4 regions of the Pseudoduganella sp. R-32 genome follow, and region 3 is predicted to be linked to each of the others. Evidence: predicted binding sites of a transcription regulator. Region 3 holds the regulator's gene; each other region holds the start of a gene.
The links. Region 3 encodes FNR, which switches genes on or off when oxygen is low (the NO sensors DNR and NnrR bind a similar motif). Its sites were predicted from a motif close to TTGATNNNNATCAA; they were not measured.
Positions count from the first base shown of each region.

Region 1: the regulator FNR is predicted to act here: its motif matches at 2,469-2,482, upstream of ACN9MU_RS17400 (universal stress protein).
Region 2: the regulator FNR is predicted to act here: its motif matches at 3,035-3,048, upstream of ACN9MU_RS14760 (universal stress protein).
Region 4: the regulator FNR is predicted to act here: its motif matches at 2,610-2,623, upstream of ACN9MU_RS20350 (MBL fold metallo-hydrolase RNA specificity domain-containing protein).

Region 1 is NZ_CP183987.1:3,808,661-3,813,792, forward strand. It holds gene ACN9MU_RS17395 (PHA/PHB synthase family protein) at 1-1,543, opposite strand, end outside; gene ACN9MU_RS17400 (universal stress protein) at 1,571-2,410, opposite strand; gene ACN9MU_RS17405 (TonB-dependent siderophore receptor) at 2,608-4,740, shown strand; gene ACN9MU_RS17410 (PepSY-associated TM helix domain-containing protein) at 4,753-5,132, shown strand, end outside.
Region 2 is NZ_CP183987.1:3,216,613-3,221,744, forward strand. It holds gene ACN9MU_RS14755 (CehA/McbA family metallohydrolase) at 1-2,319, opposite strand, end outside; gene ACN9MU_RS14760 (universal stress protein) at 2,532-2,975, opposite strand; gene ACN9MU_RS14765 (ABC transporter substrate-binding protein) at 3,076-4,092, shown strand; gene ACN9MU_RS14770 (SCO family protein) at 4,089-4,670, shown strand; gene ACN9MU_RS14775 (cupredoxin domain-containing protein) at 4,667-5,104, shown strand; gene ACN9MU_RS14780 (ABC transporter permease) at 5,092-5,132, shown strand, end outside.
Region 3 is NZ_CP183987.1:3,680,211-3,685,342, reverse strand. It holds gene ACN9MU_RS16910 (LysR substrate-binding domain-containing protein) at 1-760, shown strand, start outside; gene ACN9MU_RS16905 (bacteriohemerythrin) at 826-1,212, shown strand; gene ACN9MU_RS16900 (MerR family transcriptional regulator) at 1,258-1,707, shown strand; gene ACN9MU_RS16895 (carboxymuconolactone decarboxylase family protein) at 1,661-2,032, shown strand; gene fnr (fumarate/nitrate reduction transcriptional regulator Fnr) at 2,093-2,866, opposite strand; gene ACN9MU_RS16885 (response regulator) at 2,968-3,603, opposite strand; gene ACN9MU_RS16880 (response regulator) at 3,596-4,699, opposite strand; gene ACN9MU_RS16875 (response regulator) at 4,696-5,109, opposite strand; gene ACN9MU_RS16870 (sensor histidine kinase) at 5,106-5,132, opposite strand, start outside.
Region 4 is NZ_CP183987.1:4,491,693-4,496,824, reverse strand. It holds gene ACN9MU_RS20365 (hypothetical protein) at 1-251, shown strand, start outside; gene ACN9MU_RS20360 (hypothetical protein) at 333-1,163, opposite strand; gene ACN9MU_RS20355 (amino acid permease) at 1,163-2,509, opposite strand; gene ACN9MU_RS20350 (MBL fold metallo-hydrolase RNA specificity domain-containing protein) at 2,658-4,022, shown strand; gene ACN9MU_RS20345 (diguanylate cyclase domain-containing protein) at 4,031-5,053, shown strand; gene ACN9MU_RS20340 (carbonic anhydrase) at 5,056-5,132, opposite strand, start outside.

The sequences.
Region 1 (5,132 bases), 130 kb from region 3:
CCGGCGTGCGCCACTCGCCGCAGCGCCCGTGCAGCCAGGCGGTCCAGTCCTGCCACCAGGAGCCTGGAGTTGGCGTTTGCACCGCTAGCCAGTCCTTGGCGTCGCGGCCCGCAATCAGGGGAGCCGACCAGTATTGCTGTTTGGCGCTGCCGCCCGGCGGATTGATGATGCCCAGGATATGGCCGGAGGCGGTCAGCACAAAATGTACCGGAGCGCCCACCAGCGCCGCGCTGCGGTAGGTGCTGCGCCAGGGGGTGATGTGGTCCGCCACCGCACCCACGGCATACAGGGTTTGGCGGATGCGGCCAAGGTCAAGCTTCTGGCCGCGGATTTCAAGCGCATCCGCGTGGGCCAGCTTGTTGGCCTGGTATAGCTCGCGCAGGCAGAAACTGTGCGTGGCGCGCGGCTGGCGCGTGCCGTCCGAGTTCCAGGCCAGGGGCGCCAGCGCTGGTGCAGGCTCGCCGAGCAGGTACTTGTGCACCACATAGCGCCAGATCTGCGTATTCGGGCGCAGCATGCGGAAGCTCCAGCCGATCTGCTGCGAGTCGAGAAAACCCTGGCGCGCCATCAGGCCGTCCAGCAAGGCCACGCTTTCGTCGTTGATGAAGCTGGCGATGTCGCCAGGCTTGGAAAAATCGGTGAGCGTGGCCAGCAGCGTCCAATGCGCAACCGGGACATTGCGCGCCGCCCGATGGTGGCGGTTCAGCCACGCCATCAGCGCCGACAGGGCGGTGCCGCCGATGCAATAGCCGACCGCATGCACTTGCGGGACGCCGGCGATGTTGCGCGCCGCGTCGATGGCAGCGAGGATGCCATCGAACAGGTGGTCTTCGAAGCTGGCATCCTGCATATTGGCGCGCGGATTCTTCCAGCTCATGACGAACACGTCGAAACCCTGTTGCACCAGGTGCCGCACCATGCTTTGCTGGGCGGTCAGGTCCAGGATGTAGTACTTGTTGATCCAGGGCGGCACCAGGACCAGCGGCATCGCCCGAACTTGCGGGCAAACAGGCGCGTACTGGATCAGCTCCATCATCTGGTTGCGCATCACAACGCGCCCTGGCGTCGCGGCCAGGTCGCGTCCGAGCTGGAACTGGGCCGGATCCACCATGCGCAGGTCGCCTGCCAGCACATCGCGCAGCCATTCTTCAAAGCCGTGCTTCAGGCTAGCCCCGCCGCTGTCGAAGGCGCGTCGCAGTACGACCGGATTGGTCCAGGGAAAGTTGCTGGGGGCTAGGGCGTTGCACCAATGGCGCAGCCAGAAGGCAGCACTGTGGGCTTCGCTTTCTTCCACGCCTGGCGTGTCGTAGACCTGCCGTTCCAGGGTGCGCGTGAAGCCGAGGTATTGCTGCATCAGGCCATGAAAGAATGGATTGTCGCGCCAGGCGTCGTCGCTGAATCGGTCATCGCCCTCCGCAGCTTCCGCCAGGGGCGCAGGCATGCCGGTCGCCCAGGCGACTGTGGCAAGCTCCTGCCACGCCCGGGCCATCTCCAGTGGATGCACCAGCCATGCGGCGGCGACATTGGCGAACGGATTTGGCATGCAGGCCAGTATAGACCTAATGCGGACCTAATGCGCCATCAGCACAGGAAGCGTCATGCTTTGCAATACCGTACGGGAAGCACCGCCCAGCATGATTTCGCGCAAGCGGCTATGGCCGTAGCAACCCATGACCAGCAAATCGGCATCGAGATCCGAGGCGAAGGAGAGCAGGGCAGAGCCGACGTCGATCGCCGTCGCTTGCGAGGAGACTTCGACCTTGATGCCATGGCGCGCCAGGTAGAGGGCCATGTCTGCGCCCGGTTCGCTGCCGTGGGCCTCGGGTTCGCGGCCGGCATTGAACACAGCCAGCGTGACTTTGCCGGCCTGCTCCATCAGCGGAATGGCAGCGGTGATGGCGCGGGTGGCCTCCATGCTGCCGTCCCAGGCCACCAGCACACGCTGGAACGGCGCTTCGAAATGGCCGGCATAGGGCACCACCAATACCGGCCTTGCGCTGTTCATGGCCACATATTCGGGTGTTTCTTCTTCCATTGGCGAAATCGGATCGTCCGGGTTGACCTGGCCCAGTATCAGGAGGTCGCCGTAGCGCGACTGCAGCACCAGGCCATCCGCGGCCTGGTCGTCAAGCAGGCGGGATTCGAAGGACGGCAGGTCCAGCATCGCGCATTGCAACTCGAAACGCCGTAAGCTGTCGCGGGCGGCTTCCCGCGCTTCGTCGATGCATTGGGCTGCCAGGCTGACACCCATGGCGGTGGCATGGTCGGCGTACAGGAAGCGCGAAATGCCGCTCATCGCCGCACCGACCAGGCGGCCTTTTGACATGCGCACGATCTGGGATGCCAGCCGTACCCGGCGCTCGGTATCGGCGGAACTATTCACGTGCACAACGACAGTCTTGAACCCCATGGCAGCCTCCGGGATGGATAGATGTGAAAAAGTCTAGGGTTATGCGCAATCCAGCGGCATGATCTGGGTCAATTTCAATCTAATCCGGTAACTTGCATAAGCAAGTGTTGACTTTTAGATGCGAATGGTTATCATTTGCGTCTTCTAATAAAGCCAGCTCCTCGCCAGCTAATCATTAATAATTAGCTGAGGTAACGATGGACAAGAAGAAGTTGGCGGTATTGCTTGGGTTGGCATTTCCGGGTGCTGTCCTGGCGGAAGACGCTGCAGTGATGCCGCAGATCCAGGTCACCGCGCAAAGGCCGGACACCTACACCGCGGAACGCAGCCGGACGGCCACGCCGCTGAGCATTTCGCCGCGCGACACGCCGCAATCGATATCCGTGATGACCCAGCAGCGTATCGAGGACCAGGCGTTACAGACCGTGACCGATGTGGTCAACAATGTGACCGGCGTTTCGGTCAACCAGTATGAGACGCATCGCGCCGGTTTTACCGCGCGCGGCTTCGACATTGACAACCTGCAGATCGACAGCGTGCCGACGGCCTGGGAGCAGGCATGGAGTTCCGGCGAAGTATTGGGGAGCCTGGCCCTCTACGACCGTTTAGAAGTGGTGCGCGGCGCCACAGGCTTGATGACGGGCGCCGGCAATCCTTCGGCGGCCATCAACCTGGTGCGCAAGCGTGCGGCCAGCAAGGAGCTCACCGGCAGCGCGCAGCTTGGCACCGGCCGCTGGAACGAGCGCCGCACCATGGCAGACGTTTCGACCCCGGTCAATGCCAGCGGTAGCGTACGCGCCCGGGTGGTCGGTGAATACCAGCGTTCCGACAGCTGGGTCGATCTGATGAAGAGCAAAAGCCACACTTTCTATGGCACTGTAGAAGCCGACCTGGCGCCCGGCACCGTGCTTTCCGCCGGCTACAGCCGCCAGGAAAACGACCCGCAAGGCCCGATGTGGGGCGGCCTGCCGTACTGGTACACCGACGGCAGCAAGACCAACTGGGATGTATCGAAAACGTCGGCGGCCGGATGGACGCGCTGGGAAACAGCGTACGAGAACGCCTTCGCCAACCTTGAACACAGCTTCGACAACGGCTGGAGGCTGCGCGCCGGCTTCAGTCATGGCGACCGCAAGGCCGATTCCGCGCTGCTTTACCTCTCAGGGGTACCTGAGCGCGCGACGGGACTGGGCATGGGCGCGTTTGCAGGCTCCTACATTACGCACACCCGGCAGGACGACTTCAGCCTTCATGCCAGCGGACCCTTTGCGCTCGCCGGGCGCAAGCATGAAGCGGCGTTCGGTTACATGCACTCGAAGCAGGAATTCAATGCCGACAGCCGTGCCGCCGATTACGGCAGTGACTACCCTCCGGTAGGCGATTTCAATCACTGGAATGGTGCAGCGTATCCTGAGCCGAATTGGGGCGCGCCGACATTTTACGAAAAGAGCGTGACCCGGCAGGAAGCGTTGTACGGTGTTGCGCGCTTCTCGATCACCGATCCGCTGAAGGCGATTATCGGTGCGCGCCTCACCAACTACGACAAGACCGGCGCCGGAGCCTGGAGCCCGGCCTATCAGCTGAAGCACGACCACGAATTGACGCCCTATGCCGGCGTGGTATATGACCTCAGCGACAACCTGTCTGCCTACGCCAGTTACACCGACATTTTCCAGCCGCAGAACCGCAAGGACCTGGCGGGAAATATCCTGGACCCGGTAGTCGGCAAGAGCTACGAGGGCGGCATCAAAGGCGAATTCCTGGACGGCCGCGTGAATGCGTCGTTTGCGGTATTCAGGATCAAGCAGGACAAGCTCGCCCAGGAGGCCGGCCTGGTCGACCGCGATGGCACAGGCCCGCTTGCGCCGGAAGCGTACTACCGCGCCGCAAGCGGCGCCAAGAGCGATGGCTTTGAGTTCGAGGTCTCGGGAGAACTGGCGCCCGGCTGGAACGCCACCGCGGGATTTTCCCAGTTCAGGGCCAAGGATGCCGCGGGCGCCGATTTCAACGGCGTCTATCCACGCAAACTGTTCCGCGTCTTCACTACCTACCGCCTGGATGCGCTGACTGTGGGCGGCGGCCTGAATTGGGAAAGCCGTACCTACACGCTGGATCCGGCTGCTCCCGCCGGGACCAATGGCGTGATTGAACAGGGTTCCTTCGCGCTGGCCAGCCTGATGGCACGCTACGACATCACCAGGCAGCTTTCGGCGCAGGTCAACGTGAGCAACCTGTTCGACAAACAGCATTTCGGCATGTTCGCCGCCTATGGCGCCATCACCTACGCCGCACCGCGCAGTGTATCGGCGAGTCTGAAGTATCGCTTCTGATGCGAGGCTGACATGCGCGCAAGCTGGACGCTGGTGCACCGCTATCTTGGCCTGCTCACGGCGGGCTTCCTCTTCATCAGCGGCCTGACAGGCGCTGTCATCTCGTGGGACCACGAGCTGGACGATCTGCTGAACCCGCACTTGATGGAGGCTCATACGCCGGGCCGGCCGCAGTCTTCGCTCGCGCTTGCGCGCCAGATCGAGCAGCGCCATCCGGAAGCCAGGGTTTCATACATCCCGCTGCATGCGGAGCAGGGAAAGTCGCTGGGCTTCGGGTTGGATGCCACCGGCTTCAACCAGGTCTTCGTCGATCCGGTCAGCGGCGCGGAGTTGGGCAAGCGCGAGTGGGGCGCGGTCTGGCCGATCAGCAAGGAGACGCTGGTCTCATTCCT
Region 2 (5,132 bases), 460 kb from region 3:
CTTGTACGCGCTCATGTCGAAGGTGCGCTGCACGTAGCTCGAACCCTTGTTCAGGTTGGAGTAGGTTGCCAGCGTTGCCAGCACGGTACCGCTGCTGTTGCGCACCTGAACCTTCAGCGTGTCGTAGGCCTGGGTCGTGGTGGTTTCGTCGGACGTGATCTTCAGCCAGAAGCCCAGGGTGGCGCTGGTGGCGGTCGACGGGATGCTCACTTGCTGGTACAGCGTGTCCGTGTGGGCGCTGCCGTAGCCGTTCATCCAGGCTTTCCAGGTGCCGGCGTGGGCCGAGACGGACGAATCGTTGGTAATCACGCCGCTGCTCGCGCTCCAGCTGGTGCTGCCCGATTCAAAGCCGCTGTTCAGCACCAGTTGTTGCGTGGTGGTAGTGTTGTTCACGCTGAAGTTGACCGCCGAAGACGTCGCATTGTTGCCGGCGGCGTCGAAGGCCTTGGCGGTCAGCACGTGGGTGCCGTTGCTCACGCCGGTGGAGTTGAAGGCATACGACCATGGCGAAGCGGTGTCGCTGCCTTTCAGCGCGCCGTCCACGTAGAACTCGACCTTGGTCACGCCCACGTTGTCGGTGGCCGTGGCGTTGAAGGTGATGGTGCCGCTGCTGCCGCTGCTCGACGCGCTGACGGCAGGCGCCACGGTGTCGCCGCCGGTGGAACCCTGCTGCGTCACCCAGACCGGCGCCGACCACAGGATGTTGCCGTCGTCCTGGGTGACTTTGGCGTAGTAGAAGTGGGCGCCGTCGGTCGGGGTGATGGTGGTGTTGGCGCTGGAGGCGAGCAGGGTGACGGTGCCATTGCGGCCCGGGACGCCTTCGTAGAATTCCGAGGTCGATACGGTCTTGCCGGAGCTGCTGGTGAAGTTGGCCACCAGGTTCAGCGGGCCGCTGTTGGTAAAGCGCTCGCCCATGACATGGCCGTTGGCGGTCAGCACCAGTTGCGAAGTCTTGTCCATCGTCGCAAAGACGCGGCGGGCGCGGATCGCGTCCATGAAGCTGGCCGTGCTCAGCGCGGTGCCGTTCGGGATCAGCACGCCAGTGCGGTTGGTGTAGGAAGCGCCCCAGTTGGCGCAATGGTTGTCCTGGTCGGTGCTGAAGGCGACGTGGAAGCCGGCTTCCAGCGCCTTCTTGCAGGCGCCCTCGTAATTGCTGCGGCTTGTTTCGGTTTCGGTGGTGTTGGTGGAGAAAGCGGAAGTATTCATCACTTCGCACAACGCCATCGCTTCGTCGCCGTCAGCAGTGTAGCCAAGCGGCACGCTGTTGACCAGGAACTGGCCGCTGGACGACGGGTGGTTGAACTGGCCCAGCCAGCCGCGCTGGCGCATCAGGGTGTACAGGCTGGCGTAGTCGTTCTTGGCGGTGTAGGTGTCGGCGATCAGTTGGCCGGAGCTGTTGCTCTCCCATCCCAGCAGCTCGTTCGAGTTCAGGATGTTCATGTGGCCGCCGTTGTTGATGACGCCCCATTCCATGCCGTAGATCGCCAGGAAGTTCGGGTTGGCGCTGTTGAAGCTGGCCGCTTCCGACAGGCCGGCCTGGTACAGGGCCCTGGCCTTGGCCGGGTCGGCGGAAGTATTGGTGGAGTCCGAACCGTCGTACATGTGGTTATGTTCGGAGGCCATCAGGAAGTCCAGGCCCTTGTTCTTCGCGTAGTTGAAGGCGTCGGTCGGGCCGTAGGCAGCCGATTGCGGGTTTTGTGCGCCGGTGCAGGCGGACAGGTCGCCGCCGCCGTCGCTGTGATTGGTCTGGCTGTGCATATTGCCGAAGTAGACCGTGTACGGCAGGGACGACGGTGCCGCGGCGATGGACATCAGGCTCGGCGCAGTGGAAGCCTTGGCCTGCGGCTGCTGGCCGATGGCGATTTCCCATTCCTGGTCGTGGATTTCGCCGTCATGGCCGGCGATGCGGCGCAGTACTGCGTCGGCGCCCGAGGCCAGGCCGCGCTGCGCGTCTTCGGAGATGGCGCGCAGGCGCGCCTTGTAGATGCCGTTCGGCAGGGCATTACGGCGGTTGCGGCCGGCCCATTCGACGTTGACGCTGACAGGCTTGTCCTGCAGGCGTTCGACGCCGGTCCAGCGTTCCACCACGCTGCCGTTCGGCGCGACGACTTCCAGCACCCAGCTCACGGACTGGGCGCCCTTGACGTAAGGGTAGCTGAAATCGAGCTTGAAGCTGCGCGCTTCATTGGCGCCGGCGACAGCGCGGTAAGGCGCGTGCAGCGTGGCTTCGAACTCGTGGTGGTCGGCGGTGGAGGCCTGGGCGGTGCCGATGGCTGCCAGTGCGGCGGCCATCGCAAGCTTGCAAAATGCGAAAGTCATGGTTTTCCCCGTGCTGTGATAATGCGCGAGAATATGCGGCAGCACGGGAGCGGCGACAAATACGGAAAAGCTTTGCGATTAAGACGCAGGCCTTATATACCGGTTTGAATTGTCCCACTTTGAACAATTCTGGTGATTTGTCCGGATTTGAAAGCCTTATGTGACGGGGGCGTCATAAATCTCTTGGCAACTTGTGGCGTTTTTGCCTCAGTTTACTGGGGCCGGAACACCAGAACCGGCACCGGTGTGTTAAGCAGCACGCGGTGCGTCTCGCTCCCCAGCAGCATGCCTTTCACGCCTTTGTAGCCGTGGGTCGCCATCGCGATCATGTCGCAGCCGTAGTCGATGGCGGTGGCGACAATGGTTTCGTAGGGCTGGTCGGAGCGGCGCTGCACCACGTCGCATGGCACGTTGTAGTCCCTGGCGACCTTCGATACTTCGTCCAGCACGGCGCTTGAGTGGACTTCGCTGTCCTTCAGGTAGACGCCGCGCGTGTCTTCCAGCATGTCGGGGTGGTAGGTGAAGATGTGGAATTCCGGGATCACGTGCAGCGCCGTCACGCGCGCGCCGGCTTCCTGTGCAAACTTGATGGCCGAATGCAGGGCGGCGCCGGAGGCCGGCGAACCGTCGGTAGGGAACAGAATGTGCTTGAACATGGCTTGCTCCAGTGGTGGGATTGTTGCATCCAGTCTGCACATTGGTACCGATTCCAACCATGACCTGGGTCAAGTTTCTGGCCAGTGCTAGAATGATCGAATGTCAACCTTGATTGAACATGAACACTTCTTGCGCCGCCGCCAGTTGCTGGGCGGCGCCTTGGCGCTTCCGGCGCTGGGGCTGGGCGGCGCCATGCTGCCTTCGCTGGCGCAGGCCGCGGACCTGCTGGTGGTGGGCGGCTTGCCGGTCACCTGCAACCTGACCTTGCCGATCGCCTGCAGCGCGCGCGGCGGAGCCTTCGAATTCAGCAAGTACAGCGGCTGGCCGGAGATCAAGGAGTCGCTGATGACGGGCCGGATCCAGGCTGCCTACATGCTGGCGCCGCTGGTGATGGACCTGGCCGACAGGAAGATCCCGCTGAAAGTGGTCTCGCTCGGCCATCGCTCCGGCGCCGTGATCATGGTGCGCACCGACTCGGCGCACAAGCGCTTCGCCGACCTGCGCGGCAAGCGCATCGCGATCCCCAGCCGTTTTGCGGTGGATTACCTGTTCCTGCGCAAGATGCTCGCGCGCGAGAACATGACGCCGAAAGATGTGCAGATCATCGAAATGGCGCCGCCCGACATGCCGGCGGCGCTGTACGCCAACGCGGTGGATGCCTACTGCACCGGCGAGCCATTTGGCGCGGCTGCGCAGAAGGCCGGCTATGCCCGTCCGCTGTCGATGACGCGCGATGAGTGGCGCAACTATATCTGCTGCGTGCTGACCGTGCGCGAGGAGCTGATCAAGTCCAACCGCCCGCTGGTGCAGGACCTGGTGAACCACGTGCAGGCAGCCGGCAACTGGCTCGATGCCACGCCCGTCAACCGTGCCAAGGCAGCCAGGATTGCCTCCGCCCGCAAGTTCTTCAACCAGGACCCGAAAGTGATCCAGTTCGTGATGGACAACCCGGCCGACCGCGTGACCTACGGCGACCTGCGCATGATCCGCGCCGAATTCGATGAGCTGATGAAGCTGTCCATCGAAGCCGGCACGCTGAAACGCCCGGTGGCCTTCGAGACCTATGTGGACGAGAGCTTCGTCAAGTCCATCAAGCCGGTGAGCATCGCCCTATGATCCGGCCATTCCTGTTAGCGCTGTCATTGACGGCTGCCGGTGTCGCGCACGCTGCCGGCCAGCTCAAGTCGGGGACCTTCGATCCTCCCCGCTTGGCGCCGCAGATCGCGCAGAAAGCTGCGGACGGCAAGGCCTTCGCGCTCGACAAGTATCGCGGCAAGGTGGTGGTGCTGGAATTCGGCTATACGAGCTGCGCCGACGTTTGCCCCGTTTCGCTGGCCCTGCTGAAACAGGCCCGCGAGCGCCTCGGCCCCTTGGGCGACAGGCTGCAAGTGGTGTTCGTCACCGTGGACCCTCAGCGCGACACTGCAGCGAAGCTCAAAGCCTACCTCGAGCAGTTCGACAAGAGCTTCATCGGCCTGACCGGCAGCGAGGAGCAGATGGCCGCCATCCGCAAGGCCTACGGCATCTCGGCGACGAAGAAGATGGTCGAAGGCAGCAAGTCTGAATACACGATGGGGCATTCCTCCTACCTGTATTTCATCGACCCGCAAGGCAGGCTGCGCGCGCTGATGCCGTTCGGCCGCCCGGCCGACGACATCGTGCATGACGTGACCCAGCTTGCCAGGGAGCAATGAAGCGCCGGCTGCCTGTCATTGCGCTGTTGCTGGCGGCCGCTGTTGCCGGCGCGCTTGCCTGGTCCGCGTATGCACCGATCCACCCGGCTTCGCGCGACGCCCTGTTCGACATCCCCAAAGGCACCTGGGCGCGCCGCATGGCGGGGGAGAAGGCTGAGATCCTGCCCGACACCATCACGCTGGTACTGGGCGTAAACGACGTGCTCCTGCTGCGCAACAGCGATACCGTGCCCCAGATTTTCGGTCCCGTGCTGATCATGCCGGGCCAGGATTTCCGCCTGCCGTTCGAGCAGGCAGGGGAGCATCCCTTCGCCTGCACCGCCCATGCCAGCGGCCAGATGACGGTCGTGGTCAAGCCCACGCCGCCGGCCGGTTGGCAGCGGCTGCAATGGCGCCTTCAAACCTTGTTAGCCAAAGCCCCATGGAGAGACTGAACAAGATATGGCCGCCGCTGGCGGTGCT
Region 3 (5,132 bases):
GCGGCTGCTGAACCGCACCACGCGCAGCGTCACCTCCACTGAAGCGGGCAAGCGCCTGCTGGCGCGCCTCCAGCCCGCCCTGTCAGAAGTCGATGCCGCCCTCGCCGAAGTGAACGGCTTGCGCGACCGGCCAGCCGGCAGATTGAGGCTGAACGTCCCCATCAGTGCAGCACGACTGGTATTGCCGGCCATCGTACCGGCGTTCCTGGCCGCCTATCCCGACATACAACTGGAAATTGCCGCAGAAGAGGGCCTCGTCGACGTGCTTGCCGCGGGCTGCGACGCAGGCGTTCGCTATGACGAGCGCCTTGAGCAGGACATGATCGCGGTACCCATCGGCCCACGGGTCCAGCGCTTTGCCGCCGCTGCCGCGCCGGTCTACCTCGACAAACGCGGGCGGCCCGACCATCCGCAACAACTGCTCCAGCACGATTGCTTGCGCATGCGCTTTGCCGGGCGCGCCGTACCGCCATGGGAATTCAGGCGCGATGGGGAAACCGTGAAAGTCGATGTCAACGGCCCCTTGCTGGTGGAGCCATCCGGTGCCGTTGAACTGATCGTCGACGCGGCCAAGGCAGGAAGCGGGGTCATCTATCTGTTCGAAGACTGGCTGCGCCCGCACCTGGACAATGGCGCCCTGGAAGCGGTGCTGGAACCCTGGTGGCAATCCTTTACGGGCCCTTTCCTCTACTACCCAGAGCGCCGGCTGGTTCCGCCGCCCTTGCGCGCCTTCATAGACTTTGTCAAAAGTGAAAATTGACATGGATCATGTGCACGATTTTTTCCCAGCGGCACAATTGCGGTTCGACACTACTGGAGAACCCCATGGATTCCATCGTCTTCGGGCCGGACCTCGCACTGGGCATTCCCGTTCTCGACCAGTCGCACCGCATCGTCTTCGACATGCTCGACGCCATGGTAACCCTGCCCCGTCCCGCCTTTGACGCAGCCTGCCGCGACCTGGCAGCTGAATTCATGGAACACCTGCGCGAAGAAAACAGCCTGATGGAGCGCATCGCCTACCCGGCTGCCCAGGCCCACCGCGCAGCCCATGGCTACTTGCTGGAAAAGGTCGCCCGCACCCTGCGCCTGCTGAAGGACGACGAGGAAGCCACGGCACGCGACATCATCCGCACCCTGCCGGACTGGCTCGAGGCCCACATCAACACGATGGACCTTGCGCTCGCAGTTGCGGCTTCCCGGTTAGAGTAATAAAGTGCTTGACTTAGAGTGCACTCTAACTTTTACGATCACCCCATGGAATCGCACCTGAGCATTGACGAAGTCGCCAAACGTACCGGCCTCACAGCCTACACCCTCCGCTATTACGAGCGCATCGGGCTGATTGCCCCGGTCAATCGTGCAGCGGGCGGCCGGCGGCGCTATGCGGCCTCGGACCTTGCCTGGATCGAATTCCTGCTGCGTCTGCGAACGACCCATATGCCAATCGGCAAAATGCAGTCATTCGCAAAACTTCGCGGCGCTGGGGACTCGACGGTGCCGGAACGGCGCCGGATGCTGGAAGAGCATATGCAGAACGTGCTCGCCGAAATCGAGGCGATGCAACAATCTGCAGCATCATTGCAGGCCAAGATCGAGTATTACCGCTCCCTGGAGCAGTCCCTGGCGTCGAATCCAACCACCGATGGAGCACATGCCAATGAACACCGAAAGCCGCTACGAGCGCGGGCTCGCAAAACTGCGTGAAGTCGACGGCCAGGCCGGCGACCGCGTCGTGCAAAGCCTGGAAGATATTGCGCCCGATTTCGCCCGCTACCTGATCGAATTCCCCTTTGGCGACATCTATTCGCGCCCGGGGCTTGACCTGAAATCACGCGAGATCGCTGTGGTGGCCGCGCTGACCGCCATGGGCAACGCTGCGCCCCAGCTCAAGGTGCACATCCACGCCGCCCTCAACGTCGGCGTCAGCCGCGAAGAGATCGTGGAGACCATCATGCAGATGGCCGTCTACGCCGGCTTTCCGGCTGCGCTCAACGGCCTGATGGCCGCCAAAGAAGTGTTCGCGCAATAAAAAAGGGGCAGCAAGAGCTGCCCCATACACCCCCTACAGGTGAGAAAACTGGTAAGCCGGTCAGGCGACAGCGAGTTCCTGCGCCATGCCGCCGGACGACATGGCCTCGAGCCTGGCGCGGTCGGTAATGCGCAGATCGCGGTTGCTCAGGACGATCGAGCCATCCTGGCGCAGGCGGGCCAGCTGGCGGCTGACGCTTTCCACGGTCAGGCCCAGGTAGCCGCCGATATCTTCACGCGACATGCGCAACTGGAAGCTGGTCGAAGAGTAGCCGCGCTGGGCGTAACGGCCAGCGAGGTTCAGCAGGAACATGGCCAGCCGCTGTTCGGCGCGCATATGGCTCAGGAACAGCATCACCGACTGCTCGCGCTGGATTTCGCGGCTCATGGTGCGGTGGAACTGCTGCAGCAAGCCGGGAATCTGCATCACCAGCTCTTGCAGGCGGTTGAAGGGGATCTCGCAGACTTCACTGTCCTCCAGCGCCACGGCATTGCAGGAATGCTGGCCATTGCCGATGGCTTCCATGCCCAGCAGGTCGCCGGCCATGTGGAAACCGCCAATCGTCTGTTCGCCGCGCTGGTTCACCTGCACGGTCTTGAAGTGGCCGAAGCGCACGGCATACAGGCTGTGGAAGCTGTCGCCGGTCTTGTACAGCGGCTCGTCGCGGTTCACGCGGCGGCGGCGGGAAATGATCTGGTCAAGGCGAGCAACATCTTCGTCGGCCAGGCCCTGTGGCAAGCAAAGGCGGTTGAAGCTGCACAGCGAGCATTTGGCTGCGACTGGTGCGCAGGATTTGGTGGCGTTTGCAGGGGTGATTGGGATGACCGGGCTCATTTTGCTGCTCCTTGTTTTCGATGGAAGCAGTATCGCGCCCGGCGTCATTTCCCGGTATCAAGCATCCTGTGTAGTTGCTGTAGTGGTTCCCCTACAGCCGCTCAGATCAGCCCGTGCTCGAGGGCATAGCGGGTCAGCTCAGCATTCGTGGACATGCCCATTTTCTCGAGGATGCGGCTGCGATAGGTTGTCACAGTGTTAGGACTGAGATGTAGTTTTTCCCCTATGCGCACCAGGGACTCGCCCTGGGCAATCAGTTTGAAAACTTCCAGTTCGCGGTTGGAGAGCTCTTCGTGGTCGCCGCTCGGGCCGCCGCCGACCAGGGTTGCCAGTTTTTCAAGCAACGCCGGGCTCACGTGCTTGCCGCCCGAGGCAGCCTTGCGCACGGCCTCGATCAGGGTCGCCGTCGGCGCATCCTTGGTCAGGTAGCCGGAGGCGCCCGATTTCAGCGCGCGCACCGCGTAAATTTCCTCGGAATAGGTGCTCAGCACCAGCACCGCCATGCGCGGGCATTCGCTGCGCAGGGTCTTCAACAGGTCCAGGCCATTCTTGCCCGGCATCTTGATGTCCACCAGCGCCACGTCGAAACTGCGCTCGGCCACGCGCTGCATCGCTTCGACGGCGTTGCCGGCCTCGCCCTCCACGCTGATGTCGGGCGCCGTGCCCAGCATGAGGCGCACGCCATTGCGTGCAATCGCATGGTCGTCGACCAGCAAAACGGTGATCTTGTCACCCATTCTTGTCCTCCAAAGGCAGCCGCAGCTGCAGGGTAGTGCCCTGCCCGGCCTTGCCGCTGATATTCAGTTCGCCGGCAAAGCGGCGCGTGCGCTCGTGCATGCCGAACAAGCCCCACGATTCCCGGTCGGACAAGCCGGCACTTTCGATACCCTTGCCATTGTCTTCCACCCGCAGCACCACGTTTTCGCCGTCAATATCCACGATGACGCGCGCCTCGCTCGCTTCGGCATGGCGCACCACGTTGGTCAGCGCTTCCTGCGCGACGCGGAACAACATGGTGCTGCGCTCCGCATCGAGCTCCAGCGCCTGCGCCTCCGGCGTGATATTGCAGGTGCATTGCAAGCCGCTGCGCTGCGCCACCTGTTCCGCATACCATTCCAGCGCAGGCCAGATGCCCAGCTGGTCCAACACGCTTGGACGCAGGTCGGTAATCACGCGGCGCACGGTCTCTATCGCATCTTGCGCCAGCTTGGCCGCATCCTTCAACAGTGGGTCCGATTGCTCGCCGCCGCGCTCGATGGCGACCGAGATATAGGCCTTGATGCCGGTCAGCAGGCCGCCCAGTTCATCATGGATTTCCTGGGCGATGCGGGTGCGTTCGTGTTCCTTCAGTTTTTCCTGGTACGCGGCCAGTTCACGCAGCTCTTTCTGCGACTGCCGCAGCACCTGTTCAGCCAGTTGTTTCTCGTCGATCAGGCGCTGCTCGCGCAGCAGGCGGTCGATGGCGCCCGCCAGGAAGTCGAGGTAGCGGCCGTCGTTGTCCTTCACCAGGTAGTCGCGCGCGCCGCGGCGCATCGCTTCCGCCGCAACGGTGGCACTGTCGGCGCCGGTCAGCATCATCACCGGGATATTTGGCTGGGGTTCGCCGCGGTCTGCCGCGAGACGTGCCAGGAATTCAAGCCCGGTCAGGTCGGGCAAGTGATAATCGAGCAGGATGCAGTCGGGCTCTTCGCGCAAGGCGATATCCAGGCCTTCCTGGCCACTTTCCGCTTCCAGCAATTCGCAGTTGAAGCCCGGCGCCTGCGCAAAGGCGCGGCGGCAGGCGATACGGTCAACGATATCGTCTTCGACGATAAGGACCCTTACCCTGTTCATGGCAGCTCGCTGATGGTCCAGTACAGGTTGATGGAGCGGACCACCTCCACGAACTGGCGGTAGTCCACCGGCTTGGTCATGTAGCCGGCGACGCCCAGGTCGAAGCTGCGCATCTTGTCCTGCTGTTCTTCCGACGTGGTCAGGACGATGACCGGGATGCGGCGCAGCAGCGGGTCCTGCTTGACGTTCTGCAGGAACTCGATGCCGTTCATGATCGGCATGTTCAGGTCCAGCAGGATGATGCATGGCTGTTCGTTGCCCGGCTCGCGCAGGTATTCCAGTGCGGCCTCGCCGTTTTCCGTCGCCACGACACGGTTGCTGACATGGACCTCCTTCAGCGCGCGCAGGATGGTCATCACGTCGACCTGGTCGTCTTCCACCAGCAGGATCGGCTTGCTCGTATTATTCATGCTTTATTCTTTCTTTTCTTTGG
Region 4 (5,132 bases), 810 kb from region 3:
CCCCGGCCGAGCACCCCGACGCCAGCGTAATGGCCGACCCGCAAGCCTACGCCGCCCATGAGCTGGCGCAGAAACAGCGCCTGGCCGCGGCCTACGCCCAAGCCGCAGTCCCCGAACTAGCCCGCCTGCATTCCGATCTCGAGCAAGGTCGCGAAGCCGGCGTGCCGCCTGAGGAGCTGGCCAAAGTCGCAGAAAAGATCCGCCGCATCGAACAGCAGCGCCAAGCCGCCGACAACATGCGTTCAAGATAAAAGTCGGGGTCAGGTCTGGCAATCCGCCATTCTTTTCGCATTGCGAAAAGAATGGCGGATTGCCAGACCTGACCCCGACTTTCAAACTAATAAGCTGGCCAAGGGCTTGATGATCTCGTCGTCGGTCCAGTAGGCGGTGTGGGAGAGCGGGTTCCAGCTCTTGGTCATGAAGTCGAGGATGCCCTGGCCGGCGTTGACGACGCGGTCTTCGACCAGGGTTTCGTAGCCGCCTTCCAGCGGCTGCAAGGGCCAGCCGAGTGCATCGTCGGGGTCGTACAGGTTGAGCCAGGTGAATGCTGGATTGGGCTTGATGATCGGCTTGACGTCCATGCGCTGGTGGGCGGAGACGAAGACCGGGATATTGCAACCGGTCGTCACGAAGGTGCGCACCGTGCCGCATTGCAGGAACTTGCGCTGCTCGGCAGTCAGGCTGTCGGCCATGCGGCCCGGCTTCCAGATGCCGGCGGCTACAGCACCGCCGCCGGCGCGCTTTTGCGCGTCGTAGATAAAGCTGGACATGACCTGGCAGCCCAGCGAATGCGCCAGCAGCACGATCGGCGTTTCCGGGCCGCGGTTGGCAAGAATCGCCAGCAGGGCGCGCGCAATCTCCATCTGCGCCTGCTCGTAGACCGAATTGTCGTATTCCTTGCGATTTTCCAGCCCTGCCGCATCGGCAAAGCCGAACAGGATGAATTTGCGCAGCTGTTCGTAGCGCACGGTGGAGCGCTCGCGCGTGCGGTTCCATACATCGAGCTCGTTGGGCTTGAGCAGGTGCTGGTAATACACGCTATGCACGTCGACGTCGGAGAAGGCCGCGCCCATGCGGTGCGACAGCGCGCGCCGCATGTCGTCGGCATAGTCGAGCGGTTGCTCGCCCATGCCGTGGATCGTCAGGAGTGCGACCTTGGGCATTACGCCGCCGCCTTTTCAGGCACGCCGCGCAGGCGGTAGCCGATGTACAGTGCCAGCAGCCAGACCGGGATCAGGTACACCGAAATACGCAGGCCTTCGCTCAGGTACATGATCAGCAGGATGCCGGCCAGGAAGGCCAGGCACAGGTAGTTGGTCAGCGGGTAGCCCCAGCTCTTGAAGCCCGTCTCGTGCCCTTCGATCTTTTTCTGGGCGCGGAAGCGCAGGTGGATCCAGCTGATCATGCCCCAGTTGATCACTAGCGAAGAGACCACGAGCCCCATCAGGAAGCCGAACACTTTGCCCGGCATGAAGTAGTTCAGCACCACGCAAATGCCGGTGGCGAGGGCCGATACGCCCAGCGCCGCCAAGGGCACACCGCGCTTGTTCACGCCCAGCAGGGCTTTCGGTGCATTGCCTTGCCTGGCCAGGCCGTACAGCATGCGGCTGTTGGAGTACACGCCGCTGTTATACACGGACAGTGCGGCGGTCAGCACCACCACGTTCAGGATGTTCGCAACCCAGTTGGAGTTCAGTGCGTGGAAGATCATCACGAACGGGCTGCCCCCGGTGACGACCTTCTGCCACGGGTACAGCGACAGCAGCACGCCCAATGCGCCGACATAGAAGATCAGGATACGGTAGATGGCCTGGTTGGTCGCCTTGGGAATGGTCTCGGAAGGGTTGCTGGCTTCGGCGGCGGTAATGCCCACCAGTTCCAGGCCGCCGTAGGAGAACATGATGACAGCCATCGCCATCACCAGCCCCGACACGCCGTTCGGGAAGAAGCCGCCGTGCTGCCAGAGGTTGGCCACGGTCGCTTCCGGCCCGGCGTTGCCGGACACCAGCAGGTAGCCGCCGTACACGATCATGCCGACCACCGCTACCACCTTGATGATGGCGAACCAGAATTCCATTTCGCCGTAAGCGCGCACATTGGCCAGGCTGATGGCGTTAATGATCAGGAAGAAGGCGAGGGCGCTGACCCAGGTGGGAATGCCCGGCCACCAGTATTGGACGTAGATGCCGACTGCCGTCAGCTCGGCCATGCTGACCAGCACGTACAGCACCCAGTAATTCCAGCCTGACATGAAGCCGGCCATGTGGCCGCAATATTTGTCGGCAAAATAGCTGAAGGAACCCGCGACCGGCTCGTCGACCACCATTTCGCCCAGCTGGCGCATGATGAGGAAGGCAATGAAGCCAGCCACCGCGTAGCCAAGCAGCACGGCAGGCCCGGCCAGCTTGATGGTGTCGGCGATGCCCATGAAAAGGCCCGTGCCAATGGCGCCGCCCAGCGCGATCAGCTGGATATGGCGGCTTTTCAGGCCCCGTTTCAGTTCTGTCATGTATGGCGTCCTGGTGTCGAAAAGATCAAAGGCCCTGATTCTACATCCTCGCAAGGCAACAATGTCATTTTCGCACTGCCGCATTTCGCAAGACTTCTCTTTGACCTGGATCAAATATTTTGTGCGTCGGCTTGGATATGCTGCAAACATGCTCACACTTAAATTCCTTGGTGCCACCGGCACCGTCACCGGCTCCAAATACCTGTTGCGCCATGGCGACGAACAGGTATTGGTCGATTGCGGCCTGTTCCAAGGCTATAAGCAGCTGCGCTTGCGCAACTGGGATGCTTTCCCGGTGCCGCCGGAGGCCATCCGCAGCGTGGTGCTGACCCATGCCCACCTCGATCACAGCGGCTTCCTTCCGGTGCTGGTCAGCGCCGGCTTCCGCGGCAAGGTGTACTGCACGGAGGCGACGCGCGATTTGTGCCGCATCCTGCTGCCCGATAGCGGCCGGCTGCTGGAGGAGGAAGCGCTGTATGCGAACCGCCACAGCTTCTCCAAGCACAAGCCGGCTTTGCCCCTGTATTCGGAAGCGGACGCGCTGCGCGCGCTGGAGCACCTGGAAGTGGTGCCGTTCGGGCAGGAGTTTTCGCCGGCGCCGGGCATGATGGCGCGTTTCCAGCTGGCCGGGCATATCCTGGGCGCCGCGTCGGTTTCGGTACGTTGCAACAGCCGGACCGTGATGTTTTCCGGCGACGTGGGGCGGCCCAACGATCCGATCATGCGGCCGCCGACCGTGCTTGGCAAATGCGACTACCTGGTGGTGGAATCGACTTACGGCGACCGGCGCCACGACGTCTCCGACCCCGGCAGCAAGCTGGCCGACGTCATCAGCAGGACGGCGGCGCGCGGCGGGGTGACCGTGATCCCTTCGTTTGCCGTCGGACGTGCGCAGGAACTGCTGTATGAAATCTGGCGGCTCAAGGAGGCAGGCGCCATCCCGCTCGCGCTCCCCGTATACCTCAACAGCCCGATGGCGGTGGATGCGACGCGGCTTTATATCAAGCACCAGGGACAGCACCGGCTGGACGAACGCAGTTGCCACGCCCTGGGCCACGTGGCGCACATCGTCAACAGCGTGGAAGAGTCGATGGCCCTGAACCGGCGCCAAGCGCCGATGGTGATCATTGCCGCCAGCGGCATGGCTACCGGCGGCCGCGTGCTGCACCACCTGAAAGCCTTTGCCGGCGATTCGCGCAACACTATCCTGTTTGCCGGCTTCCAGGCGGCAGGGACGCGCGGGGCCCGCATGCTGGCCGGCGAAACCTCGGTCAAGATCCACGGCGAGTATTACCCGATCCGGGCCAAGGTCGAACTGATCGGCAACCTGTCGGCCCATGCCGACTCCGACGAAATCCTGGGCTGGCTCTCGCATTCTTCGGCCACGCCGCGCCAGGTGTTCGTCACCCATGGCGAACCGGCGGCGGCCGATGCCCTGCGGCTGCGCATTTCGGAACAGCTCCACTGGCCATGCCGGGTGCCGGACTACCTGGAAGAGGTGGTGCTGGAGTAGGGGATGCCATGGCGGCCTTGCTGGAAATCTCGCTTGCCGCACTGTGCGGCGCCCTGCTGGCCGCGGCGCTGACGGCATGGCTGATGTTTCGCCATGTGACGAGCATTTCCCGGCTGCTGCGCCAGCGCATGCGCAGCGCCGCGGCGCGCGAGCACCTGGTGGCCAAGGTGTTCGATGCGACATCGGAAGGCATCCTGGTGGTCAACCGCGACATGCGCATCGTCGAGGCCAACCGCGCCTTCGCTGCCATGAGCGGCTACGCGCGCCACGAGCTGGTGGGCCAGCATCCGCGCATCATGCAGTCCGGCAGGCAGGACGCCGGGTTCTACAAGGCGATGTGGCAAGGCCTGCTGGGAACCGGCCAGTGGCAGGGCAAGGTATGGGACAAACGCTCCGACGGCACGCTGTTTGCCGCACACCTGACCCTGAGCGCGGTGCGCGATGAACACGGCAGGGTGCAGCACTATTTCGGCCTGTTTACCGACATTACCGATGAATGCGCCCGCCAGGAAGAGATCGAAAAGATGGCCTTCATGGACCCGCTTACGCGCCTGCCGAACCGGCGCCTGATGGAAGACCGCCTGCAGCAGGCGCTGGCCTTTGCGGCGCGTGCCGAAAAGCTGGTGGCCGTTTGCGTGATGGACCTGGATGGCTTCAAGCACGTCAACGATACGTTTGGCCACGAGGCTGGCGACACGGTATTGGTGGAGGTGGCGGGGCGCCTGCAGCAGGTGGTGCGGGCCAACGATACCGTGGCGCGCCTGGGCGGCGACGAATTCGTGCTGCTGCTCGCTGGCCTGAACGATGTGGGCGAGGCGGAGGAGATCCTGGATCGTGCGTTGGCGGCAGTGCGCGCGCCGGTGCGGCTGGCGGGAGAACAGCCGGCCTTGGTATCGGCCAGCATCGGGCTGGCCGTGTTTCCGTACGACGCGCAACTGGCCGAAGAGCTGTTGCGGCGCAGCGATGCGGCCATGTATGCCGCCAAGCGACAGGGACGCGATCGCTGCAAGCGGGCGCAGGCCCGCTGTTGAATTTACAGGCTTTCCTGGACGGTGCGGCCGTTCAGCGGCTGCACCGGGCGGGCGTTGTGCTTGTAGACCTGGGCGAAGC